Regions from separate parts of the Pseudomonas sp. GL_091 genome, predicted to be linked through region 2. Evidence: predicted binding sites of a transcription regulator. Region 2 holds the regulator's gene; each other region holds the start of a gene.

Region 1 (4,188 bases), 590 kb from region 2:
GGTGCAGCCTAGAAGGGCGAGGGCGGTGAGAGCGGCCAGTAGCGTCTTGAGTGGGAAAGTTTTCATCATTCCATCCATTGATTGCAGGTAGTGAGCAGGCTACGAGTCATTCAAGTTGGTTGATGCCGGACGATACTGTGTGTGCCCGAGGAGATGTCGGGTTTCATTGTCGGAAGTTGCCCACAAAAAAGGCCTCCCGAAGGAGGCCTCTTTTTGTCACGCCGCGTGTTGCGGCGCTACCGGATCAGCAGCTGTAGTACAGCTCGTATTCCAGTGGGTGTACGAAGGTACGTACCTTGATTTCTTCTTCGCTTTTCAGGGCGATGTAAGCGTCGATGAAGTCGTCGCTGAAAACGCCGCCTTTGGTCAGGAACGCACGACCTTTGTCCAGCTCTTCCAGGGCTTCTTTCAGGCTGCCGCAAACTTGTGGGATCTCTTTGGCCTCTTCAGGCGGCAGGTCGTACAGGTTTTTGTCAGCTGCGTCGCCAGGGTGGATCTTGTTCTGGATGCCGTCCAGGCCAGCCATCAGCAGTGCGGCGAAGCACAGGTACGGGTTGGCAGCTGGATCCGGGAAGCGTGCTTCGATACGGCGGGCTTTCGGGCTCGACACGTAAGGAATACGGATCGAAGCGGAACGGTTGCGAGCCGAGTAGGCCAGCATCACTGGAGCTTCGAAGCCTGGAACCAGACGCTTGTAGGAGTTGGTCGCCGGGTTGGTGAAGCCGTTCAGGGCCTTACCGTGCTTGATGATGCCGCCGATGAAGTACAGGGCGGTATCGGACAGGCCGGCATAGCCTTCGCCTGCGAAGGTGTTCTTGCCATCTTTCCAGATGGACATGTGTACGTGCATACCCGAGCCGTTGTCGCCGTACAGAGGCTTAGGCATGAAGGTCGCGGTGCGGCCGTAGGCATCGGCTACGTTGTGCACGACATACTTCAGGGTTTGGGTTTCGTCGGCTTTCTTCACCAGGGTGTTGAACTTGACGCCGATTTCGTTCTGGCCGGCAGTCGCCACTTCGTGGTGGTGAACTTCGACGGTCAGGCCCATTTCTTCCAGCGCGTTGCACATGGAGGTACGGATTTCGTGGTCGTGGTCGAACGGTGGAACCGGGAAGTAACCGCCTTTGACGCCTGGGCGGTGGCCTTTGTTGCCGCCTTCGATGTCCTGGTCGGACATCCACGAACCTTGTTCAGAGTAGATCTTGAACATGGAGCCGGAAATGTCGGACTTGAACTTCACCTGGTCGAAGATGAAGAACTCTGGCTCTGGACCGGCGTACACAGTGTCACCGATAGCGGTGGCCTTCAGGTACTCTTCGGCGCGCTTGGCGATCGCACGTGGGTCGCGATCGTAGCCTTGCATGCTCGAAGGCTCGATGATGTCGCAGACCAGGATCAGGGTCGGTTCTTCGGTGAACGGATCCAGAACAGCGGTGGAGTCGTCCGGCATCAGGATCATGTCGGAGGCTTCGATGCCTTTCCAGCCAGCGATGGAGGAACCGTCGAACATTTTGCCGACTTCGAAGAAGTCGTCATCCAGCGCATCGCGAGCCGGCATGGTCACGTGGTGCTGAGTGCCTTTGGTGTCCGTGAAGCGCAGATCAATCCACTTGACGTCATGATCTTTGATGAGTTGAACCGACTTCGACATAGTGTCCTCCGGGTGGCTTCGGGCTAGTAATGGATGCCCTTAAATGTGGGTGATGCCGGCGCGAATACTCTGCCAAGGCAACCTGCCTCACAAGGGAGCAAATTGCATGCCAGTGCCCCACCATGGGTTTTTTGCCCCAATTTCACGCCTGTCAGGCGGAAAAGTACCTTAAAGCGGAAAATCACGCCCTACAATGTGGCGTTCATTTCAATAAATGACCTGTTTTGGTGCGCACGAAACCTTCTGCACATTAACTGGTTAAACCTTGAGCAATTTCCGCTATAATCCGCGCCCCCCTTTTTCGGCAGGCCATGCGCGCGCTGTTTCCATGAAATTAATCGTAAAAGTCTTCCCCGAGATCACCATCAAGAGCCGCCCGGTACGGATGCGTTTCATCCGTCAATTGGCCAAGAACATCCGTGCCGTGCTCCGCGATCTGGACCCGGCCGTGGTGGTGAACGGCGTGTGGGACAACCTCGAGCTGGAAACCCGCGTCAGCGACCCCAAGGCCTTGAAGGAGATGGGCGAGCGCCTGAGCTGCATGCCGGGCATCGCGCATTTCCTGCAGATCGATGAATACCCGCTGGGCGACTTCGACGACATCGTTGAAAAGTGCAAGCAGCACTACGGTGATGCACTGGCTGGCAAGATTTTCTCGGTGCGTTGCAAACGCGCCGGTAAGCACCCGTTCAGCTCGATCGATATCGAAAAATATGTCGGCAGCCAGTTGCGCCGTCAGTGTGGTGCCGCCGGGATCGACCTGAAAAAGCCTGAAATCGAAGTACGGATCGAAGTTCGCGACCAACGGTTGTTCGTGATCCACAGCCAGCACAACGGCATCGGCGGATATCCGCTGGGCGCGCTGGAACAGACGCTGGTGCTGATGTCCGGAGGTTTCGACTCCACCGTGGCGGCCTACCAGATCATGCGCCGCGGCCTGATGGCGCATTTCTGCTTCTTCAATCTGGGCGGACGTGCCCACGAACTGGGCGTCATGGAAGTCGCGCATTTCATCTGGAAGAAGTACGGCAGCTCCCAACGCGTGCTATTTGTCAGTGTGCCATTCGAAGAAGTGCTGGGCGAAATTCTCGGCAAAGTCGATAACAGTCATATGGGCGTAGTATTGAAGCGTATGATGTTGCGCGCTTCCTCCCAAATTGCCGATCGACTGCACATCGAGGCGCTGGTCACCGGTGAGGCGATCTCCCAGGTGTCGAGCCAGACGTTGCCGAACCTGTCAGTGATCGATTGCGTGACCGACAAGCTGGTCTTGCGTCCGCTGATCGCCAGCCACAAGCAGGACATCATCGACCTGGCCAACGAAATCGGCACCGCCGATTTCGCCCGGCACATGCCGGAGTACTGCGGGGTCATCTCGGTCAATCCGAAGACCGCGGCCAAGCGCTATCGCGTCGAGCATGAAGAGAAAGAATTCGATATGGCGGTACTCGAGCGTGCGCTCGAAAACGCCAAACTGGTGCCGATCGATCGCGTGATCGATGAACTGGGCCAGGACTTGCAGATTGAAGAAGTCAGCGAAGCGCTGGCCGGTCAGATCGTCATCGACATCCGTCACCCGGATGCCGCTGAAGATGACCCGCTGGAACTTGCTGGCATCGAGGTACAAACGATGCCGTTTTATGCAGTGAACGCTCGTTTCAAGGAACTGGACCCTACTCGCCAGTACCTGCTGTATTGCGACAAAGGCGTGATGAGTCGCCTGCATGCCCACCATTTGCTCAGTGAGGGGCATGCCAATGTGCGCGTTTATCGACCGAGCTAAGTGCCCGGGGCTGTTTGCCTGTGGCCTGCGTCACCGGCCCCCCGATGCCACCGTCAAGCTGTAACGGCTTTCACGGACGCTACTGTTAATCGCTGCCAAGACTTGTCAGCACACCGAATCCTCTGATCGAGATACACAAGTGATCGAAAATCTACGCAACATCGCCATCATTGCCCACGTTGACCATGGTAAGACCACCCTGGTAGACAAACTCCTGCGTCAATCCGGCACCCTGGAGCGCAACGAGCTCAACGACGAGCGCGTGATGGACTCCAACGACCAGGAAAAAGAGCGCGGTATTACCATTCTGGCGAAAAACACCGCCATCAACTGGAACGGCTACCACATCAACATCGTGGACACCCCGGGCCACGCCGACTTCGGCGGCGAAGTTGAACGTGTAATGTCGATGGTCGACTCCGTTCTGCTGCTGGTTGACGCTCAAGACGGCCCTATGCCGCAAACCCGTTTCGTGACCAAGAAGGCTTTCGAAGCCGGCCTGCGTCCAATCGTGGTCATCAACAAGGTTGACCGTCCAGGCGCGCGTCCGGACTGGGTTCTGGACCAGATCTTCGACCTGTTCGACAACCTGGGTGCTACCGAAGAACAGCTGGACTTCAAAGTCGTCTACGCCTCGGCCCTGAACGGTATTGCCGGTCTGGACCACACTGAGATGGCTGAAGACATGACCCCGCTGTACCAGTCGATCGTCGACAACGTACCAGCGCCGAAAGTCGACCGTGACGGTCCGTTC
Region 2 (4,188 bases):
CGTAAAACCCTGATCACCAGCACCCGTATGACCGTGTTCCCGCAGCAGCAATATGCGCAGACAGAGCAAGACGTTAGAATCGACGGCGCTGGCGGTGTATCGACTGGCAAGGGAATGAAGGCGTATTTGAAAGAAAGCAGGATACACCTGCTATCGAACGTAAGAGGACAGTATGAGGCTCGTTAAAACCCTCCCGATTTTGCTCAGTCTGGGCGCAGCACTGGGAAGCGTGAGCGCCTGGGCTCTGCCGGAAGATCAACAGCAGCCTATCCGCATTCAGGCCGACGATGCCCAACTGGACGACAAGCAAGGTATTGCTACCTATAAGGGTGACGTGATCATCACCCAAGGCTCGATGAAGGTGACAGGCAACACCGTTACCATCACCCGCACCCCGACTGGCGACATCGACGTAGTGACCTCGGTGGGCAACCTGGCGTACTTCGAGCAATTGCAAACGGCTGGCGATACCAAGCCTGTTCAGGGCTGGGGCGTGACGATCCAGTATCACGCCGCGCAAAATCGCGTCGTACTGATCGACAAGGCCAAAGTTGTCGACAAGGACAACAACGTCACCCAAGGCGAAAAAATCGTCTACGACACGGTCAAGAAGCTCGCCAGCGCCGGTCGCGCCACGGGCAGCAAGGTCACCGAGGCGCGTCCGCGCATCGACATGGTGATCCAGCCGAAAAAGAAAACCGACGAGCAAAAGGCCCAGTAATGGCAACTCTGAAAGCTCAGCATCTGGCCAAGAGCTACAAGAGCCGCCAGGTCGTGCGCGACGTCAGCCTGTCCATCGACAGCGGCCAGATCGTCGGCCTGCTTGGCCCAAACGGCGCCGGCAAGACCACCTGCTTCTACATGATCGTCGGCCTGGTGCAAGCCGACCAGGGCCGCGTCCTGATCGATGACCTGGACGTCAGCCACCAGCCAATGCACGGTCGCGCAAAGGCCGGTATCGGCTACCTGCCGCAAGAAGCATCGATCTTCCGCAAACTGTCGGTGGCCGACAACATCATGGCCATCCTCGAGACCCGCAAGGAACTCGACAAGGCCGGTCGTCGCAAGGAGCTGGAAAGCCTGCTGCAGGAATTCCACATCAGCCACATCCGCGACAACCTCGGCATGAGCCTGTCCGGTGGCGAGCGCCGTCGCGTGGAAATCGCCCGCGCCCTGGCCACCAACCCGAAATTCATCCTCCTCGACGAACCCTTCGCCGGCGTGGACCCAATTTCGGTCGGCGACATCAAGCAGATCATTCACCACCTCAAGGCCAAAGGCATTGGCGTGCTGATCACCGACCACAACGTCCGTGAAACCCTGGATATCTGTGAAACCGCCTATATCGTCAACGACGGTCAACTGATCGCCGAAGGCGACGCTGAAACCATCCTGGCCAACGACCTGGTGAAGGAAGTGTACCTGGGCCACGAATTCCGCTTGTAAGACACCGAGGTGCCAGAGCAGTCGACGAGCGCTTGTCTCGATAAAAAATCAACTCTTTTTTATTGTTAAAGCGCTCTAGGCAAACACGACACTTCAAAGATGTTCGGGAGCCAGCTGGAGCATCCTGTCAACAAAACTTTGCAGATTTTTATTGTTACAGCGCTCTAGGCAAACACGACGCTTCAAAGATGTTCGGGAGGCCAGCCGGAGTAACCTGTCAACAAAACTTTGCAGGTTTTTATTGTTACAGCGCTCTAGGCAAACACTTCAGTTTCAGGCATATAATTTGCTTATGATTGGCGCCCCGGCGCCCTGTAGTGGATGGCGCATGTGCGCCGGCGAATAAGGTGTTAAGCCCCTGCCATGAAACCATCGCTAGTCTTGAGAATGGGCCAGCAGCTGACGATGACACCGCAGCTGCAACAGGCCATCCGCCTGCTCCAATTGTCGACCCTGGACCTGCAACAGGAAATCCAGGAGGCCCTGGAGTCCAATCCGATGCTCGAACGCCAGGAAGAAGGCGACGACTTCGACAATTCCGACCCCTTGGCCGACAACGCCGAACAAAAGCCCAACACTGAAATCCAGGAGCCCTCCTACCAGGAAAGCGCCCCGACGGTTGATAACCTCGATGAAGGTGACTGGAACGAGCGCATCCCCAACGAACTTCCCGTCGACACCGCGTGGGAGGACGTTTACCAGACCAGCGCCAGCAGCCTGCCCAGCAATGATGATGACGAGTGGGACTTCACCACCCGCACCTCGGCCGGCGAAAGCCTGCAGAGCCACTTGCTGTGGCAACTGAACCTGGCCCCGATGTCCGACACCGATCGCCTGATCGCCGTGACCCTGATCGACTGCATCAACAATCAGGGCTACCTGGACGAAACCCTCGAGGAAATCCTCGAAGCCTTCGACCCGGAGCTGGACATCGAACTGGACGAAATCGAGGCCGTCCTGCACCGCATCCAGCAGTTCGAGCCCGCCGGCATCGGCGCCCGCAACCTGGGCGAATGCCTGCTGCTGCAATTGCGCCAGTTGCCTGCCAAGACCCCTTGGCTGGCCGAGGCCAAGCGCCTGGTCACCGATTATATCGACCTGCTTGGCAGCCGCGACTACAGCCAGTTGATGCGCCGCATGAAGCTCAAGGAAGATGAACTGCGCCAGGTCATCGAGCTGGTCCAGAGCCTCAACCCGCGCCCGGGCTCGCAGATCGAGTCCACCGAAGCCGAGTACGTCGTTCCTGACGTCATCGTGCGCAAGGACAACGAGCGCTGGCTGGTGGAGCTGAATCAGGAGTCGGTGCCACGGCTGCGGGTCAACGCCCAGTACGCCGGTTTCGTGCGCCGCGCCGACACCAGCGCCGACAACACCTTCATGCGCAATCAGTTGCAGGAGGCCCGCTGGTTCATCAAGAGCCTGCAAAGCCGCAATGAAACCCTGATGAAGGTTGCCACCCAGATCGTCGAGCATCAACGCGGCTTTCTGGAGTACGGCGACGAAGCCATGAAGCCGCTGGTCCTGCATGACATCGCCGAGGCGGTCGGCATGCATGAGTCGACGATTTCACGGGTGACCACCCAGAAGTTCATGCACACCCCCCGGGGCATTTACGAACTGAAGTACTTTTTCTCCAGTCACGTAAGCACCTCCGAAGGCGGCGAATGCTCGTCCACGGCGATCCGGGCGATCATCAAAAAACTGGTTGCCGCGGAAAATCAGAAAAAGCCGTTGAGTGACAGCAAGATCGCTGGTTTACTGGAGGCACAAGGCATTCAGGTGGCTCGCCGCACCGTCGCCAAGTACCGCGAATCCCTCGGGATCGCGCCTTCGAGCGAACGCAAGCGGTTGATGTAGAGCCACGCCACAGCGTTCCAGTGGTAGATCATCTGATCTACCGCTTTATGCACTGGCAACGAAGGAGAAGCTGTATGCAAGTCAACATCAGTGGACACCAACTGGAAGTGACCGAACCTCTTCGCACCTACATCGGCGAAAAACTCGAACGATTGGAGCGACATTTCGACAAGATCACTAATGTGCAGGTCACGATGACCGTCGAAAAGCTGAAGCAGAAAATCGAAGCCACGCTGCATATTCCCGGGAATGAAGTGGTCGCAAACGCGGAACATACTGATATGTACGCCGCGATCGACGCACTCACCGACAAGCTGGATAAACAACTCAAAAAGCATAAGGAAAAGACCCAGAGCCTCCTCCAGGGCGCAACCGGTCGTTAACACTCCCAACCCATGATCCGACTTGAAAGTATCCTGACCCCCGGCCGTTCCCTGGTGAACGTGCCGGGAGGCAGTAAAAAGAAAGCCCTCGAACAAATTGCCAATCTGATCGCCCGCGAAGTGCCGGCCCTGGAGATGCAAGATGTCTTCGAGGCACTGATTGCCCGTGAAAAACTCGGCTCCACCGGTTTTGGCAATGGCATCGCTATTCCACATTGCCGTCTCAAAGGCTGTGTTTCGCCCATCAGTGCATTGATGCACCTGGACGCCCCTATCGATTTCGACGCCATCGACGGCGCGCCGGTTGACCTGCTGTTCGTACTGCTGGTCCCGGAAGCCGCCACCGATGCGCACCTTGAGCTGCTGCGACAGATCGCCAGCATGCTCGACCGCAAGGAAGTACGTGAAAAACTGCGTAATGCTGCAAGCAACGAAGCCCTGTATCAGGTTGTCCTGAACGAGCAAAACGGTCAGTAATCATGCGCTTGATCATCGTCAGTGG
Region 3 (4,188 bases), 730 kb from region 2:
GCCCTGCGCCGCCTTGCTGTCACCCTTGGTCGCGCGGTCGCCTTCATAGCTGGCGTCCAGGCTCAGGTCACCACTGCCAAACGGATTGTTGGTGTTGGGGGTGGAGCCGAACAGCGAGGTCAGGCCGATGCTGGTCTTGCTGTTCTTGCCAATTTGCGAGTTGGCATTTTTGCTGGCCTGGGTCTTTTCGTTCAGGGTGATGGTGATGATGTCACCGATCCGGAACGCCTTGCGGTCGCCGTAGAGGTTCTGCTCGAAACCGGCCTGATAGATCGAACCGTTGTTCGCCGCCGCCGGCAACGGCGTGCGCGGCAACACCGGAGCGTAGTAAGGGTCATTAGGCTTGGGCGTCGCAGGCACGCAACCTGCGAGCGCGGTGATCCCACTCAGTGCCAGAACAGATACATAGCGATTCATGACCCTACCTCACGGTGTTGCAGGCAGCCTCATGGCCGCACATAGACTTGATTACAGATTCTGCGTTACGAACGAGAGCATCTGGTCGGCGGTGGAGATCACCTTGGAGTTCATCTCGTAGGCGCGCTGGGTGGTGATCATGTTGACCATCTCCTCAACGGTGCTGACGTTGGACGTTTCCAGGGTGTTCTGCAGCGTGGTGCCGAAACCGTTCAGGCCCGGAGTGCCGACTTGCGGCGCACCACTGGCGGCGGTTTCCAGGAACAGGTTGTTGCCCACTGCCTGCAGGCCGGCCGGGTTGATGAAGTCGGCGGTTTGCAGGTTGCCGATCACCTGGGCCGCCGGGTTGCCGGCAACGGTGATGGACACGGTGCCGTCGCGACCGACCGTGAAGGTCTGCGCGTCGTTCGGAATGACAATCGCCGGCTCCAGGGCAAAGCCGCTGGCGTTGACGATCTGGCCATTGGAGTCCAGGTGGAACGTACCGTCACGGGTGTAGGACGTGGTGCCGTCCGGTTGCAGGATCTGGAAGAAACCGCGACCGTCGATGGCCATGTCCAGTGGCTGCTCGGTGGTTTGCAGGCTGCCGGCGGTGAAGTTTTTCTGGGTGCCGACGATGCGCACACCGGTACCCAGTTGCAGACCCGACGGCAGTTCGCTGTCCTGGGTCGACTGGGCGCCTGGCTGACGCTTGATCTGGTAGAGCAGGTCCTGGAACTCGGCGCGGTCACGTTTGAAACCCGTGGTCGACACGTTGGCCAGGTTGTTGGAAATGGTGGTCAGGTTGGTGTCCTGGGCGGACAGACCTGTCTTGGCAACCCATAGAGCCGGAAGCATTCGATTCTCCTCGTGCGCCTGTTTTACGGCGCGACGTTCTGGTAATTAGCTGATCTGCAAGACCCGAGCCATGGCCTGGTCATCGTCTTTGGCGGTGTTCATCATCTTGATGTGCAGCTCGAACTGCTTGGACAAAGCCAGAACCGAGGTCATCTCTTCCACGGCATTGACGTTGCTCGACTCGAGGAACCCGGACACCAGTTTGACGCCGGCATCGGCCTGCGCAGGCGCGCCGTCCTTGGTGTGGATGGAACCATCCAGGCCCTTGGTCATGTTCTTGAGGTCCGGGTTGACCAGCTTGATGCGGTCGACTTCAGCCATCACCCGGGGACCTTCGCCCATCGCGCGGATGCTGATGGTGCCGTCCTCGCCGACTTCGATCTGCTGTTCAGGCGGCACGGCAATCGGCCCGCCATTGCCCATGACCGGCATGCCGTTGCCGGCGCGCAGCACGCCCAGGGCGTCAACGTTCAGACTGCCGGTGCGCACGTAGCTTTCACCGCCATCGGGTGTCTGTACGGCAATCCAGCCGTTGCCTTGCACGGCAACGTCGAGGTCGCGACCGGTTTCCACCAGTGAGCCAGGGGAAAAATCCGTGGCCGGGCGTTCGGACATGGCAAACGCACGCGCCGGAAAGCTGTCACCGAACACCGGCATCGAACGGGCCTGCTCCAGGTCTTTCTGGAAGCCGTTGGTGGAGATGTTCGCGAGGTTGTTGGCATGTGCCTTTTGCGCCAGTGCATTCTGGCTGGCGCCGGTCATTGCCACATAAAGGTACTTGTCCACACTCTTTCCTCTGCCTGCCGGACGTTTGCCGCCCACTGCTGTACTGCTGAGCCACAAGCAATTTGCAGACCAACTTGTTTTTGGCGGCGCGAGGCCCGGCAAACAGGGGACTTGGGGGACTCAGAGGGGATTTGTGATTTGTATCAGAGACGAAAAACCGGCGGTGTCATGCCGGTGGGTGGCAATGACCGACCTCTGCCTTTGTGGCGAGGGAGCTTGCTCCCGCTGGGTTGCGCAGCAACCCCATCAGGTGTACCAGGTGAATCGCAATGACAGTATTGCGGCCGCTTCGCGCCCGAACGGGAGCAAGCTCCCTCGCCACAAGGGCCTGACTCAGGTGCCAGGCTCCTTGCCAACCTCATATTCACGCAACTTGTTGGCAATGGTGGTATGCGAAACCCCGAGCCGCTTGCCCAGTTGCCGACTGCTCGGATGCTCGGAATACAGCCGCTCCAGCACCGCCTTCTCGAAACGCCCGACGATCTCGTCCAACCCTCCCTCCAGCGAAAAATCGCCAAGGGGCTGACGCACACCATAATCCGGCAGGCGAATGTGCTCAGCCTTGACCGTGCCGCCGTCGCACAGGGAAACCGCCTGGAACAGTACGTTCTCCAGTTGCCGCACGTTGCCCGGCCAATGGTAATGACTCAGCCGCTCCATGGCCGCCGGGGCGAGCTTGGGCAGCGAGCAACCGATCTGCCGGCTGGCCTGATCGAGGAAGTGCTCCACCAGCGGCGTCAAGCCGTCGAGGCATTCGCGCAACGGCGGGATGTGCAGCGACAACACATTCAAGCGGTGATAGAGGTCCTGGCGGAACTCGCCGCGAGCGCACAACTCGGACAGGTCGACCTGGGTCGCGCAGATCACTCGCACGTCGAGGTAGACCTCTTCATCACTGCCCACACGACGGAAGCAACCGTCCTGTAAAAAGCGCAGCAATTTCACTTGCAAGCGCGGGCTCATTTCGCCAACGCCATCGAGAAACAGCGTGCCGCCCGCCGTCAACTCCAGCAGCCCGAGCTTGCCTTCGGCCCGCGCCCCCTCAAAGGCACCCGGGCCGTAACCGAACAATTCCGTCTCAGCCATGGACTCCGGAAGACCCGCGCAATTGAGCGCCATCAACGGCGACTGCCCACGAGGACTGGCCAGATGGCAGGCCCGCGCCAGCAACTCTTTGCCGGTGCCGGTTTCCCCTTCTATCAATAGCGGCGCATCCAGCGGCGCCATGCGTCGTGCTTCGCGCACCACCGCTGCCATGACTTTCGAGCTTTGGAAGATGCTGTCGAAGCCACGCAATTCCTGCTTGCGCACGTTGTAGATGCGTTCGCCCACCCGGTCGGCGCGATGCAACGTCAGCACCGCACCGGCCATGGCCTCGCTATCGTCATGCTCCGATTGCAAGGGCGCGATGTCGGCCAGGAACACATCACCCTTGACCTTGACTCGCAACCCGTTGATCCGCGACTTGTTGGCGCGCACCAGTTCCGGCAAATCGAAATCTTCGGCGTAGCGCGACAGGGGAATCCCCGGCACCTCGTCGACCCGCACCCCGAGCAACTGCGCCGCTGCCCGGTTGGCCGCGACGATGGAACCGCCCATGTCGATCGACAGCACCGGAAATTCCAGCGCACCGAGCAGTGCATTGAGCTCCATGTGCCGACGCTCGCTGGGCATCAGCCCTACACGCTTGACGCCAAACACTCCGGCAATCGCTTCGAATTTCGGACGCAAGGCCTGGAACTGAATGTTGATCAGGTTCGGGCAATGCAGGTAGATGGCGTTGCCATGCTCACCCCCCACTTCACCGCGGGCCACGTTGATCCCGTACTCCACCAACAGGTTGAGAATGTCGCGCAGGATGCCGATGCGGTTCTGGCAGTGGACTTTGATACGCATAAAAAAGGCCCAAACAGTGAAGGACGAGGCCAATGGCAGGGATTTTTCTGCGTGGACGCTCAGATAGTCGTCAAGATTATGTGACAGGAAAGGCGCTTTTCAAACCCGAAAATCTCAGCCAGTACGCAACAAGCAGCCACTCGTAACGAAAACTTTACGATTATCGAGTAATTTTCCTACGCTTGACGCCGAGCACCTGCTGCAACAGTGCAATCCTTGGGGTATTTCTAGGTCCATAGCAGTACATAACAA

What was found. Region 2 encodes sigma-54, which starts transcription at its own class of promoters, with help from an activator protein. Its sites were predicted from a motif close to ANTGGCATNNANNTTGCTNT; they were not measured.
Region 1: a site for sigma-54 is predicted at 1,746-1,765, ahead of glnA (glutamate--ammonia ligase). Genes of this name have one in related genera too.
Region 3: a site for sigma-54 is predicted at 2,095-2,114, ahead of AC3ITY_RS07545 (flagellar basal body rod protein FlgF). Genes of this name have one in related genera too.

The regions. Positions count from the first base shown of each region.
Region 1 is NZ_CM174451.1:329,380-333,567, forward strand. Features, by position in the region: gene AC3ITY_RS01535 (cupin domain-containing protein) at 1-66, opposite strand, end outside; gene glnA (glutamate--ammonia ligase) at 245-1,651, opposite strand; gene thiI (tRNA uracil 4-sulfurtransferase ThiI) at 1,980-3,434, shown strand; gene typA (translational GTPase TypA) at 3,574-4,188, shown strand, end outside.
Region 2 is NZ_CM174451.1:922,087-926,274, reverse strand. Features, by position in the region: gene lptC (LPS export ABC transporter periplasmic protein LptC) at 1-186, shown strand, start outside; gene lptA (lipopolysaccharide transport periplasmic protein LptA) at 173-721, shown strand; gene lptB (LPS export ABC transporter ATP-binding protein) at 721-1,446, shown strand; gene AC3ITY_RS04125 (RNA polymerase factor sigma-54) at 1,810-3,303, shown strand; gene hpf (ribosome hibernation-promoting factor, HPF/YfiA family) at 3,378-3,686, shown strand; gene ptsN (PTS IIA-like nitrogen regulatory protein PtsN) at 3,699-4,163, shown strand; gene rapZ (RNase adapter RapZ) at 4,166-4,188, shown strand, end outside.
Region 3 is NZ_CM174451.1:1,650,956-1,655,143, reverse strand. Features, by position in the region: gene flgH (flagellar basal body L-ring protein FlgH) at 1-417, opposite strand, end outside; gene flgG (flagellar basal-body rod protein FlgG) at 469-1,254, opposite strand; gene AC3ITY_RS07545 (flagellar basal body rod protein FlgF) at 1,300-2,040, opposite strand; gene AC3ITY_RS07540 (sigma-54-dependent transcriptional regulator) at 2,374-3,936, opposite strand.